Spirulina major PCC 6313: one gene and its partners. Each later gene encodes a partner of the first gene's protein in a complex. Links are inferred from orthologs where the notes say so. Each region holds a gene or a part of one and is shown on either strand. Other genes may lie near its edges. The genes, in order: SPI6313_RS10820, nuoH, SPI6313_RS03515 and ndhC.

Region 1 (3,046 bases):
GCGCATCCAAACCCAACGCCGCGTAAAAGTCCTTGCGTTGAATATCATTGAGATACATCGTCGCAAACACCGACAACAAAAAGAACCGGCACCACAGTTTCGCCTTCCAATCGTTGAGAATGCTCGGTTGCGCCCGCATCAAGGCATCAAAGAAATCGCCGTGGCGGTTTTCATCTTGACACCAATTTTCAAAGAAATTGAAAATCGGATAGATGCGATCCTCTGGGTGTTGTTCAAGGTGACGATAGATCGTGATATAACGCCAATAGCCGATTTTCTCCGACAAATAAGTCGCGTAGAAAATGAACTTCGGCTTAAAGAAGGTATAGCTACGGCTCTTGGTCAAAAAGCCCAAATCCAGCGACAAATTAAAATCAGACATCGCTTTATTGAGGAAACCCGCATGACGTGCTTCGTCCCGCGACATCAGCGTGAAGCCTTCGGCCAAGAGGGGGTTTTTGGTCTTGAGACGACGGCCCAATTCTTTATAAAGTAAGAACCCAGAAAATTCAGCGGTACAAGACCGTTCTAAAAATTCAATAAATAATTGGCGTTGCGCACCGTCGATATGATCCCACGATTGGGCAAATTGATCATCACGAACGAAGTGCTTTTGATTATAGTCAGTGCGAAATTCTTCGATGATGGCTCTTAATTCGTCTTCGTTGACGGATAGATCCATCTTGGCCATTTCGTCGAAGTCTGTGGTGTAAAACCGAGGCGTGAGAATCGTTTCTTTGGCGGGAGATTTTACCCCCGGACGGATTTCATCAAATTTGGCTTGTTCAGCGGTCGCTACCATAGTATTAAACGAGAAATGCTAATGTTTGGTGAGATGACCTAGGATGGGCAGGTCTAGGCGGCCCGTGGGCTGTGTTTCAGTGTAACAAGGCTTTTGAGTGGGGTTAATTACTCATTCACTAAATGTAACGAACTGTTACTTAAGGCGGTGCGATCGCTCTTCTCCCCTCAGGTCATGGTTCTGCCACGGCACGAGGGGAGGAGAGGGTCTAGCTAGCGATCCACCGATCCCATAATCACGTCAATACTGCCCAAAATCGCCATAATATCCGCAACTTTCACCCCCTTCAGGAGTTGGGGCAGAATTTGCAAGTTATTGAAATCGGGCGGACGCACCTTAAAACGCCAGGGAAAGATATTGTCATTGCCGACAATATACACACCCAGTTCGCCCTTGCCACTTTCGAGGCGGACATAATGCTCACCCGACGGAATCTTAAAGGTCGGAGCCACTTTTTTCGCCACGTATTGATAATCAAAGCCGTTCCATTCGGACTTGCGGCCTTCCATCATCCGTTTCGCTTCCAGGTTCTCGTAGGGGCCGCCCGGAATCCCGGCGCAGGCTTGGCGAATGATTTTCACCGACTCACGCATTTCCCGAATCCGCACCAGATACCGCGCCATACAGTCGCCGCTGGTTTCCCATTGGATATCCCAGTCAAAATCGTCGTAACATTCGTAGTGATCCACCTTGCGCAGATCCCACTTCACCCCGGAACCGCGCAACATCGGCCCCGACAGACCCCAGTTGATCGCTTCATCGCGGCCAATGGTGCCCACGCCTTCGATGCGGCGGCGGAAAATGGGGTTATTGGTGATCAACTTTTCATATTCATCCACTTTGGGCAGGAAGTAATCGCAAAAGTCGATACATTTATCCAGCCAACCGTAGGGCAGATCGACGGCAACGCCACCGACGCGGAAATAGTTGTTATTGATCAACCGTGCTCCGCTGGCGGCTTCCCACAGGTCGTAGATTAATTCTCGTTCGCGGAAGATGTAGAAGAAGGGGGTTTGTGCACCCACGTCTGCGAGGAAGGGACCAAGCCACAGGAGGTGGTTGGCGATGCGATTGAGTTCGAGCATGATGACGCGAATATATTGCGCCCGCTTGGGGACTTCAATATCCGCGAGTTTTTCCGGTGCGTTGACGGTGATCGCCTCGTTGAACATTCCGGCGGCGTAGTCCCAACGGCTGACGTAGGGGACAAACATCACGGTGGAACGGTTTTCGGCGATTTTTTCCATCCCTCGATGGAGGTAGCCGATCACGGGTTCACAGTCGAGAACGTCTTCCCCGTCGAGGGTGACGATGAGTCGTAGAACGCCGTGCATCGAGGGATGGTGTGGCCCCATGTTCAAGACCATGGGTTCGGTTCTGGTTTCTATCTGTGCCATAGATCGGCGGTTTCCCTCTGTTGATGTGCGATGCGGGGCGGTAACCCCGATGTTTTAGTCGGTGTATGCTTTGACCATTATAGAAAGCTCTGGGCCTTGCGATCCGTTTGATGGCCATTGAGGCGGGGTGTTGGGTGATTTGAATGCCTTATCGAAATGATACTCGGCGGATGGCGAAGAGGCTGCCGGTGGTTCCGACGCAGTCGAGGCGCTTGGGCTGCTGCTGTGGTGTTTTCATCGCACTGACTCTGATTGCGGTAGAAATCCCCATAGGGGGGTGTTATCTTGCGATCGCTGGAATCACCCATAGTATCGGAGTTAGATCGCACATACTTGACAACACCCTGCTGAGGGGAGTTATCCTGCGATCGCGGTCTAATACATAGTTAGGGTGACACTAAGCTCGGTCATTCCTTCTCAGAATGTGAAACCTACCACCTGCTGAGGTAAAACTTATATAATACAGCTATATAGAGTACAAACGAACCTCAACAGTCGCTTTAATTGAGGATCTTTCTGGGAAATTATGACCGCATCAGAAAAAAAACGGCTTCATCTCCAAGCAGAGACTTTTACGGTTGAGGCATTAATTCGCGAAATTAAGCGTGGCTTAATACGAGTTCCCGATTTTCAGCGCCCACTCCGATGGGAATCAGGGGACGTGAAATTGTTTTTTGACAGCATCTATCAAGGGTATCCTGTTGGCTCTTTTTTGATGAGAAGAGCGTATGCTCCTGCTTCTGTCATACGATATGGTTCTGTTAGAGTCGATGCACCAGAGTCAAATTCAGCATTATGGGTTGTCGATGGACAACAACGTTTGACTGCGCTTGCTGCTGGATTGGCA
Region 2 (2,928 bases), 520 kb from region 1 along the record:
GCAATGGGCCCAAGCCGGCCTCGCCCTCTGTTCGCCCAACCTTGCCCCCGTCATCAAACAACACGGTCACCTCCAAAGCTCCACCCCCCCCAAGGTCTACCAACAACTGGCAGAACTGGTCAACGGCAAGCGCACCCTACGGGATATTGCCATCTTGCTCAAACGTGATGTAGTTAGCATCACAAAATCCCTCCTGCCCTACATTCGGAAACACTACATCGGTCTCGTCGAAGTTAACGACATCCCTGGACCCGCCCCCCAGGCCGCACCCGATCCCGCCCTCCCACCCCGCACCGAGACCCGGCCCGACAAAGCATCTGTCCCCTCCAAAGGCCGGGTAATCTGCATTGATGACAGCCCCCAAATCGGTCATGCTCTCCAAGACTTACTCCAAAATGCAGGCTATGAGGTGATCTGGATTCAAGAAGCGGTGCAGGCCCTGCCGACGCTGTTGCAGAAGAAGCCGGATTTTGTGTTACTCGATCTCATGATGCCCATTGCCAACGGTTATGAAATTTGTAGCCAAATTCGCCGGGTGGGTCAGTTTAAAGACTTGCCGGTGGTGATTTTGACCAGCAATGATGGTTTAGTGGATCGGGTGCGGGCCAAGGTGGTGGGGGCGACGGACTTTTTGAGTAAGCCGATTAATGGCCCGAAGGTCTTGGGGATTTTAACGAAACATGGTCTTGGTTAACCGGTTGCCGAACAACTGGGATCGATTAGCCAAACTCATGGTTGATATTTGCGATCGCCCTCACTTCACGTCAGACCAGGCAACGTCCCACGATATACTGAATAATCAGTAATCACGGCAGGAATTATCCCTGCGTCTAACGCTGTTAACGGCTGAAATCCATGAATTCAGGAATCGATCTGCAAGGAAGCTTTATCCAGACTCTGACCGAATTCGGACTCCCTCAGGATGTCGCCCGTGCCCTTTGGATACCCCTTCCAATGGTGCTCGTGGTCATCGGAGCCGTCGTCGGAGTCCTTGTCACCGTTTGGCTAGAGCGCAAAGTCTCAGCAGCGGCACAACAACGGATTGGCCCCGAATTTGCCGGCCCCCTCGGTGTCCTACAACCCGTTGCGGATGGCCTTAAACTCGTCTTCAAAGAAGATGTCACCCCCAACAAGTCCGACCCGTGGCTCTTTACCCTCGGTCCCATCTTGGTGGTGATTCCCGTCATCCTCTCCTATCTCATCGTCCCTTTCGGACAAAACCTCTTGATCACCGACCTCAATGTCGGGATCTTCCTGTGGATCGCCCTCTCTAGCATTGCCCCCATCGGCCTGCTGATGTCCGGGTACTCCTCCAACAATAAATACTCACTCCTCGGTGGACTCCGCGCCGCTGCCCAGTCGATCAGCTACGAAATTCCCCTGGCCTTGGCGGTGTTAGCGGTCGTCATGATGTCCAACAGCCTCAGCACCATCGACATCGTCGAACAGCAATCCGGCTACGGCATCTTGGGCTGGAATATCTGGCGGCAACCGGTGGGATTCCTGATTTTCTGGATTGCAGCCTTAGCCGAATGCGAACGGCTTCCCTTTGACCTTCCCGAAGCCGAAGAAGAACTCGTCGCTGGGTATCAAACCGAATACTCTGGGATGCGATTTGCGCTCTTCTATGTGGGGTCTTACATTAACCTCGTGTTGTCTGCTCTAATCGTCGCCATCCTCTACCTCGGCGGCTGGGAATTTCCCGTTCCCCTCGATCAACTCGCCGGTTGGCTCGGAGTCAGCGAAACCACCCCCTGGTTACAAATGCTGACGGCATCCTTGGGGATCATCATGACCATCCTCAAAGCCTACGTGTTGGTCTTCCTGGCGGTCCTGTTACGCTGGACGCTCCCCCGTGTGCGCATTGACCAACTGTTAAACCTTGGCTGGAAGTTCTTACTCCCGGTTGCGTTGGTTAATCTTTTGCTCACCGCTGGTCTCAAGCTGGTGTTTCCGGTGGCCTTTGGTGGCTAATGTTCGTTTACCTACCCTGAAACCTCATGTTTAACTTTCTCAAACAAGTCGGGGACTACGCCAAAGAGACGGTTCAAGCTGCAAAGTTCATTGGTCAGGGTCTTTCCGTTACCTTTGACCATATGCAGCGGCGACCGGTTACGGTGCAATATCCCTACGAAAAACTCATCCCCTCCGAACGGTATCGGGGTCGGATTCACTATGAGTTTGATAAGTGCATTTCCTGCGAAGTCTGTGTGCGGGTTTGCCCGATTAATTTACCGATCGTGGATTGGGAATTTGATAAAGAAACGAAGAAGAAAAAGCTCAATCACTACAGTATTGATTTTGGGGTCTGTATCTTCTGCGGGAACTGTGTGGAATACTGTCCGACGAATTGCCTCTCGATGACGGAGGAGTATGAGTTGGCAACTTACGATCGCCACGAACTCAACTACGACAGCGTCGCCCTCGGACGCTTGCCCTACAAGGTGACGCAAGATCCGATGGTGACCCCGATTCGAGAGTTTGCCTATCTGCCGAAGGGCGTGGTGGATGGCCATGATTTGCCGGCTGGTGCGCAGCGAGCGGGTCAACGGCCTGAAGCGATCGCTGCCCAGCCTAGCCCTGATGACACGGACAAAAGCGATTAAGCCCTGCCCTCGATATCCCGTCTCTGTGGGCGGTGTCGTCTGCGATGCCCCCACCCCCATCGACCCCCTCTAGGAGATAATTTCGCGTGAATTTAGCAGAAGATGTTCAACTGATTTCCTTTGCCCTCTTAGGCATTTTGATGATTGCTGCCGCCTTGGGTGTTGTCCTCCTTGACCAAATTGTCTACTCCGCCTTCTTGCTGGGTGGTGTTTTTCTCTGTATTTCAGGCCTTTACGTGTTGCTCAATGCTGACTTCGTGGCGGCTGCGCAGATTCTGGTCTATGTGGGCGCGGTGAATGTGCTGATTCTGTTTGCCATCAT
Region 3 (3,008 bases), 1.7 Mb from region 1 along the record:
TTTTGAAGCCTCGGCCCGAGATGCGATCGCTACCGTTGTGGACATTCCGATCAAAAACGTCAAACCGGGGGACTATCTCGTCCGTCTCCATGTCGATGGGGCCGAGAGTTGCCTAGAGGTGGATCAAGATCCGGAGAGCGACACCTATGGCTGGTATGTCGGCCCCCGCTTACTGATGGTTTAAGCAAAGCTTAGGAGTGGATTGACTAATTCTTTCTGATGCTTCAGATTTAACGCAATTTCTTATCAACCTGATTACAAGGAATGATGATGGCGAGTTACTTGATCAAAGTTGCCGGTTTAGGATTTATTCATAAAAATTGGAAGACGGAAGAACCCCGCTTCTGCGCCGCCCAAGCCACCGCGAAAACCTGGACAACACGCAAAGCCGCCATTGGCTTCGGTTCTGAGCAGCTTACCCCCCGTCTCAAAATAGGCTGGGAACTCTGGGAACTCGACGATGAGACCCTAGAACCGGTCATTTTGCCCCGGTCTCTGTTTGAAAGCCAGCGCGGCTAGGATGCGACCCAGACCGCGCCCCGTTCTGCCAGTTATGATCTTTAGATCAACCCGACGATCGGCATGAAGTTCTATAATTAGGCCTTGTTAAGCGCAGCATTATAGGGAAATCCAAGTGTTTCACCTCAGTGGTTACGAATATTTTTTAGGCTTTCTCCTGATCGCCAGTTCCGTTCCGATCTTGTCGCTGATTGCGTCGAAAATCTTGCGCCCTCGTACCGGCGGGCCAGAGCGGCGCACCACCTACGAATCGGGAATGGAGCCTATCGGCGGAGCATGGATTCAATTCAACATCCGGTACTATATGTTCGCCCTTGTGTTTGTGGTCTTCGATGTTGAAACCGTGTTTCTCTACCCGTGGGCCGTCGCCTTTAGTCAATTGGGTTTGCTAGCCTTTATAGAAGCCCTCATCTTCATCGCAATTTTGGTTGTTGCCTTGGTGTATGCATGGCGTAAAGGAGCGTTAGAGTGGTCATGAATTTAGAATCAATCGAACAGCAAAACGTTGAAAAAATCTTAAATCCGGTGGCCCGCACCGGGGTTACCCAAGACTTATCGGAAAATATCGTCCTCACCACCGTAGATGACCTCTACAACTGGGCGAAACTATCCAGCCTCTGGCCCTTACTCTACGGGACGGCTTGTTGTTTTATCGAGTTTGCCGCGATGATCGGCTCTCGGTTTGACTTTGACCGTTTTGGTCTGGTGCCGCGTTCGAGTCCCCGGCAGGCGGATCTTTTGATTACCGCCGGCACGATTACGATGAAAATGGCCCCGGCCTTGGTGCGGCTCTACGAAGAAATGCCCGAACCGAAGTATGTGATCGCTATGGGAGCCTGCACGATTACCGGCGGAATGTTCAGTGTGGATTCGCCCAGTGCGGTGCGGGGTGTGGATAAGTTGATTCCGGTGGATGTTTATATTCCCGGTTGTCCGCCGCGCCCGGAAGCGATTATGGATGCGATCGTAAAGCTGCGCAAAAAGGTGGCCAATGAGTCGATCCAAGAGCGGGCCACGGTGCTAGAGCAGCAGCATGAATATTACTGCACGACCCACAACATGAAGGTGACGGAGCCGATTTTGACTGGGGAATATTTGCGATCGCCCGATCGCCAAGCCCCTACCAAAGAACTCACCGAAGCCTACGGGCTGCCCATTGCCCCCACCCGTCAAGATGTGAAAGAAGAGGTTGATCGTGGCTGAAGACAACACTCCCAACAACGCCCCGGAAGAAGAATCCACCGCCCTTGTGGCCGGCCCGGCATCATCATGGCTCACCGAGAATGGCTTTGACCATGGTTTGCTCGAACCGGATCACCTCGGCATTGAGATGATCCAAGTGGAGGCGAAGGTGCTCCTGCCCATCTGCACCGCGCTTCGAGCTTACGGGTTCAACTATTTGCAATGTCAAGGGGGTTATGATCTAGGCCCCGGTAAAGAACTCGTCAGTTTTTACCATTTGGTGAAAGTCAGTGACGATGCCGAAAGTACCGAAGAAATTCGGGTTAAGGTGTTCGTGCCCCGCGACAATCCCCATGTGCCTTCGGTTTACTGGATTTGGAAGGCGGCGGACTGGCAAGAGCGGGAAACCTACGATATGTACGGTATTGTCTACGATGGCCATCCCAATTTGAAACGGTTATTGATGCCGGAAGATTGGATCGGTTGGCCCCTGCGCAAGGACTATATTTCTCCCGATTTTTACGAATTACAGGATGCCCATTAAGGGCGATCGCTCACCCCGTCCGGGTGCTTGGGTTTAAGATCATCCTGAACAGAAAAGAGTGAGTGTGACACACTCACTCTTTGGCATGAAGGGGAGATTTTTGCTTTAACCTCCCTTGCCGGCGTTGCGGTGAAAAGTCAGATTGTTTCTCTGGGTGCTGGGCATGGGTTAAATGCCCACATCAATGGGGAAGCGGCGCATTAGATCGACGGCGCGGCGGGCATTTTGGCGGATAGTGTCGGAGAGGCCGGGGACGTGGGGAATTTGGGACAGAAAGTCTACGGTACGCCGTAACATTCGCACCAAATCACCCTCATCAAAACTGCAATTGTCGCCCAGGGTTTCCCAGGTCACACCGAGGGCCCATTGTTCCATCACGCCGATGATATTAAGGGTTTCGTCTTCGAGCCAGACGGGAAGGGCGACTTTGTAGCGGTGCTGCACTTTGATCAACTCTTTACGGAGGGGGAGCAAGTTGGCCAGGGCCACGAGCACTGATTCCGGGGGGGCGTAGTTTGTCCAGCTATCGGGGCGGGGGGGTTCGCTGATCAGGCTATAGACAGCGGCGGCGAGTTCCGGGGGGCCGAGGGGATCGAGGTAGCCGGACATCAGGGCGAGGCCGAGCCAGAGTTCGTTATCGCCGCGAATGGCGGCGGCGGCTTGGCCGATTTCGGTGGGGTCGTATTCGATCAGGGCATCGAATTCGCGGAGGACTTTGACGAGGTTGGAGAAGTCGCGCCAATGTTGGGTTTGGTGTTCTTTG
Region 4 (3,139 bases), 1.7 Mb from region 1 along the record:
TGTCACACTCACTCTTTTCTGTTCAGGATGATCTTAAACCCAAGCACCCGGACGGGGTGAGCGATCGCCCTTAATGGGCATCCTGTAATTCGTAAAAATCGGGAGAAATATAGTCCTTGCGCAGGGGCCAACCGATCCAATCTTCCGGCATCAATAACCGTTTCAAATTGGGATGGCCATCGTAGACAATACCGTACATATCGTAGGTTTCCCGCTCTTGCCAGTCCGCCGCCTTCCAAATCCAGTAAACCGAAGGCACATGGGGATTGTCGCGGGGCACGAACACCTTAACCCGAATTTCTTCGGTACTTTCGGCATCGTCACTGACTTTCACCAAATGGTAAAAACTGACGAGTTCTTTACCGGGGCCTAGATCATAACCCCCTTGACATTGCAAATAGTTGAACCCGTAAGCTCGAAGCGCGGTGCAGATGGGCAGGAGCACCTTCGCCTCCACTTGGATCATCTCAATGCCGAGGTGATCCGGTTCGAGCAAACCATGGTCAAAGCCATTCTCGGTGAGCCATGATGATGCCGGGCCGGCCACAAGGGCGGTGGATTCTTCTTCCGGGGCGTTGTTGGGAGTGTTGTCTTCAGCCACGATCAACCTCTTCTTTCACATCTTGACGGGTGGGGGCAATGGGCAGCCCGTAGGCTTCGGTGAGTTCTTTGGTAGGGGCTTGGCGATCGGGCGATCGCAAATATTCCCCAGTCAAAATCGGCTCCGTCACCTTCATGTTGTGGGTCGTGCAGTAATATTCATGCTGCTGCTCTAGCACCGTGGCCCGCTCTTGGATCGACTCATTGGCCACCTTTTTGCGCAGCTTTACGATCGCATCCATAATCGCTTCCGGGCGCGGCGGACAACCGGGAATATAAACATCCACCGGAATCAACTTATCCACACCCCGCACCGCACTGGGCGAATCCACACTGAACATTCCGCCGGTAATCGTGCAGGCTCCCATAGCGATCACATACTTCGGTTCGGGCATTTCTTCGTAGAGCCGCACCAAGGCCGGGGCCATTTTCATCGTAATCGTGCCGGCGGTAATCAAAAGATCCGCCTGCCGGGGACTCGAACGCGGCACCAGACCAAAACGGTCAAAGTCAAACCGAGAGCCGATCATCGCGGCAAACTCGATAAAACAACAAGCCGTCCCGTAGAGTAAGGGCCAGAGGCTGGATAGTTTCGCCCAGTTGTAGAGGTCATCTACGGTGGTGAGGACGATATTTTCCGATAAGTCTTGGGTAACCCCGGTGCGGGCCACCGGATTTAAGATTTTTTCAACGTTTTGCTGTTCGATTGATTCTAAATTCATGACCACTCTAACGCTCCTTTACGCCATGCATACACCAAGGCAACAACCAAAATTGCGATGAAGATGAGGGCTTCTATAAAGGCTAGCAAACCCAATTGACTAAAGGCGACGGCCCACGGGTAGAGAAACACGGTTTCAACATCGAAGACCACAAACACAAGGGCGAACATATAGTACCGGATGTTGAATTGAATCCATGCTCCGCCGATAGGCTCCATTCCCGATTCGTAGGTGGTGCGCCGCTCTGGCCCGCCGGTACGAGGGCGCAAGATTTTCGACGCAATCAGCGACAAGATCGGAACGGAACTGGCGATCAGGAGAAAGCCTAAAAAATATTCGTAACCACTGAGGTGAAACACTTGGATTTCCCTATAATGCTGCGCTTAACAAGGCCTAATTATAGAACTTCATGCCGATCGTCGGGTTGATCTAAAGATCATAACTGGCAGAACGGGGCGCGGTCTGGGTCGCATCCTAGCCGCGCTGGCTTTCAAACAGAGACCGGGGCAAAATGACCGGTTCTAGGGTCTCATCGTCGAGTTCCCAGAGTTCCCAGCCTATTTTGAGACGGGGGGTAAGCTGCTCAGAACCGAAGCCAATGGCGGCTTTGCGTGTTGTCCAGGTTTTCGCGGTGGCTTGGGCGGCGCAGAAGCGGGGTTCTTCCGTCTTCCAATTTTTATGAATAAATCCTAAACCGGCAACTTTGATCAAGTAACTCGCCATCATCATTCCTTGTAATCAGGTTGATAAGAAATTGCGTTAAATCTGAAGCATCAGAAAGAATTAGTCAATCCACTCCTAAGCTTTGCTTAAACCATCAGTAAGCGGGGGCCGACATACCAGCCATAGGTGTCGCTCTCCGGATCTTGATCCACCTCTAGGCAACTCTCGGCCCCATCGACATGGAGACGGACGAGATAGTCCCCCGGTTTGACGTTTTTGATCGGAATGTCCACAACGGTAGCGATCGCATCTCGGGCCGAGGCTTCAAAAAGGTAGGTCGCCGGATCATTCGTAGACCACTCATGGAGCGAGAGGGTCACCCGCTGCTCAGGGAGCATCGGGAGATTGCTCTCCACGGTGACCGTGCCGTTACGCCCTCGCCGGGCTGTGCCGGTGAGTTGCCCCACCTCCAGGTGTTGCACCGTGGGACGGAGGACGAAAGGGGTGGTGTTGGATTCGACGCGGGGGGCGGGTTTGCCATTGTCGGCCTTGGCTTGGCGATAGACCACTTGGAGGCTTTGAATGCCGGCGCGGAGTTGATCCGTGGGCAGGGTGGCGAGGTTGAGGAGGAGTTGATCGGCGCTCTGTTCGGTGGGGGCGGCTTCGATCGCGCCGATGCGGATGAAGGTGTCGGGGCCGTTGAGATGTTGGCCGCGGATGCGGAGGGTGCTGCTGGTTTCGATCGGGTAGAAGCGACCGCGATCGCTGATTACCTCCGTGATTTGCGGTTGACCGGCGAGGGGGGACGTGCCGCCGTATTGGCGATCGCTCACCGGTAGCGGTGCTTCCCCCGTGGCTTCTCCTTCGATCATCGCCACCGTTGCTTTGTAGGCCACCGATAGACAATAGGGCGTTTGGAAAAACACCGACCAGACTTTTGACAGTTCATCGAGGGTCAAATTCAGGGGCGCGAAGGCAATTTCGGCAAACTGTTCGGAGAGGTCAGAATTGCTGAGATAGTCCAGGTTGGCATCTTCGAGGGTGTCGTGAATCAGGTCTCGCGAAATGATTTTGTAGTCCGTGAGGGTGCGGATCACGCTTCCTAAAAGGCGTTGGGGTTCGAGTTCGGCATCGTTACCGTAGCAGCTAATCAT

Evidence for each region.
Region 2: the proteins of SPI6313_RS10820 (region 1) and nuoH are in contact, whole or in part, in a cryo-EM structure (PDB 6ZJN), measured with the Thermus thermophilus proteins. The link is inferred for Spirulina major PCC 6313 from one-to-one orthologs. Residues at the interface, in WP_223903221.1 of Thermus thermophilus: Pro35, Ser36, Asp139, Gly141, Ala142; in WP_096411122.1 of Thermus thermophilus: Ala224, Glu225, Gln226, Glu227, Ala295, Trp297, Phe298, Arg299.
Region 3: the proteins of SPI6313_RS10820 (region 1) and SPI6313_RS03515 are in contact, whole or in part, in a cryo-EM structure (PDB 6KHJ), measured with the Thermosynechococcus vestitus proteins. The link is inferred for Spirulina major PCC 6313 from one-to-one orthologs. Residues at the interface, in WP_011057128.1 of Thermosynechococcus vestitus: Pro17, His18, His19, Pro20, Ser21, Met22, Val25, Arg27, Met29, Thr31, Ile38, Asp39, Cys40, Glu41, Pro42, Val43, Ile44, Gly45, Tyr46, Leu47, His48, Arg49, Gly50, Met51, Lys53, Ile54, Asn57, Arg58, Pro65, Tyr66; in WP_011056552.1 of Thermosynechococcus vestitus: Leu46, Met47, Tyr48, Thr50, Ala51, Cys52, Phe54, Ile55, Glu56, Ala58, Ala59, Ile61, Gly62, Ser63, Arg64, Phe65, Asn76, Pro78, Thr89, Thr91, Lys93, Met94, Ala97, Leu101, Met123, Phe124, Ser126, Asp127, Ser128, Tyr129.
Region 4: the proteins of SPI6313_RS10820 (region 1) and ndhC are in contact, whole or in part, in a cryo-EM structure (PDB 6ZJN), measured with the Thermus thermophilus proteins. The link is inferred for Spirulina major PCC 6313 from one-to-one orthologs. Residues at the interface, in WP_223903221.1 of Thermus thermophilus: Met26, Thr27, Asn29, Gly31, Pro32, His34; in WP_096411116.1 of Thermus thermophilus: Glu45, Ser46, Asn48, Pro50, Ala51, Gly52, Glu53.

What each region holds. Positions count from the first base shown.
Region 1 is NZ_KV878783.1:2,471,670-2,474,715, reverse strand. What follows is about bases 108-3,002. They hold SPI6313_RS10820 (NAD(P)H-quinone oxidoreductase subunit H), read right to left. Parts: upstream 2,200-3,002; coding sequence 1,015-2,199; downstream 108-1,014. Other genes in these bases: SPI6313_RS10815 (DUF262 domain-containing protein), read left to right, coding at 2,726-3,002; acsF (magnesium-protoporphyrin IX monomethyl ester (oxidative) cyclase), read right to left, coding at 108-802. In the rest of the region: more of acsF, read right to left, coding at 1-107; more of SPI6313_RS10815, read left to right, coding at 3,003-3,046.
Region 2 is NZ_KV878783.1:2,990,964-2,993,891, reverse strand. The notes cover bases 138-2,914. They hold nuoH (NADH-quinone oxidoreductase subunit NuoH), read left to right. Parts: upstream 138-855; coding sequence 856-1,974; downstream 1,975-2,914. Other genes in these bases: SPI6313_RS13140 (NADH-quinone oxidoreductase subunit J), read left to right, coding at 2,693-2,914; ndhI (NAD(P)H-quinone oxidoreductase subunit I), read left to right, coding at 2,001-2,606; SPI6313_RS13155 (response regulator), read left to right, coding at 138-694. Also shown: more of SPI6313_RS13155, read left to right, coding at 1-137; more of SPI6313_RS13140, read left to right, coding at 2,915-2,928. UniProt on the Escherichia coli protein: NDH-1 shuttles electrons from NADH, via FMN and iron-sulfur (Fe-S) centers, to quinones in the respiratory chain. The immediate electron acceptor for the enzyme in this species is believed to be ubiquinone.
Region 3 is NZ_KV878783.1:773,969-776,976, forward strand. The notes cover bases 1-2,857. They hold SPI6313_RS03515 (NADH dehydrogenase subunit K), read left to right. Parts: upstream 1-993; coding sequence 994-1,722; downstream 1,723-2,857. Other genes in these bases: SPI6313_RS03500 (Pvc16 family protein), read left to right, coding at 1-184; SPI6313_RS03505 (hypothetical protein), read left to right, coding at 265-519; ndhC (photosynthetic/respiratory NAD(P)H-quinone oxidoreductase subunit C), read left to right, coding at 635-997; SPI6313_RS03520 (NAD(P)H-quinone oxidoreductase subunit J), read left to right, coding at 1,715-2,245; SPI6313_RS03525 (DEAD/DEAH box helicase), read right to left, coding at 2,414-2,857. In the rest of the region: more of SPI6313_RS03525, read right to left, coding at 2,858-3,008. UniProt on the Escherichia coli protein: NDH-1 shuttles electrons from NADH, via FMN and iron-sulfur (Fe-S) centers, to quinones in the respiratory chain. The immediate electron acceptor for the enzyme in this species is ubiquinone.
Region 4 is NZ_KV878783.1:773,145-776,283, reverse strand. Bases 1-2,988 are described here. They hold ndhC (photosynthetic/respiratory NAD(P)H-quinone oxidoreductase subunit C), read right to left. Parts: upstream 1,682-2,988; coding sequence 1,319-1,681; downstream 1-1,318. Other genes in these bases: SPI6313_RS03500 (Pvc16 family protein), read right to left, coding at 2,132-2,988; SPI6313_RS03505 (hypothetical protein), read right to left, coding at 1,797-2,051; SPI6313_RS03515 (NADH dehydrogenase subunit K), read right to left, coding at 594-1,322; SPI6313_RS03520 (NAD(P)H-quinone oxidoreductase subunit J), read right to left, coding at 71-601. Also shown: more of SPI6313_RS03500, read right to left, coding at 2,989-3,139. UniProt on the Escherichia coli protein: NDH-1 shuttles electrons from NADH, via FMN and iron-sulfur (Fe-S) centers, to quinones in the respiratory chain. The immediate electron acceptor for the enzyme in this species is believed to be ubiquinone.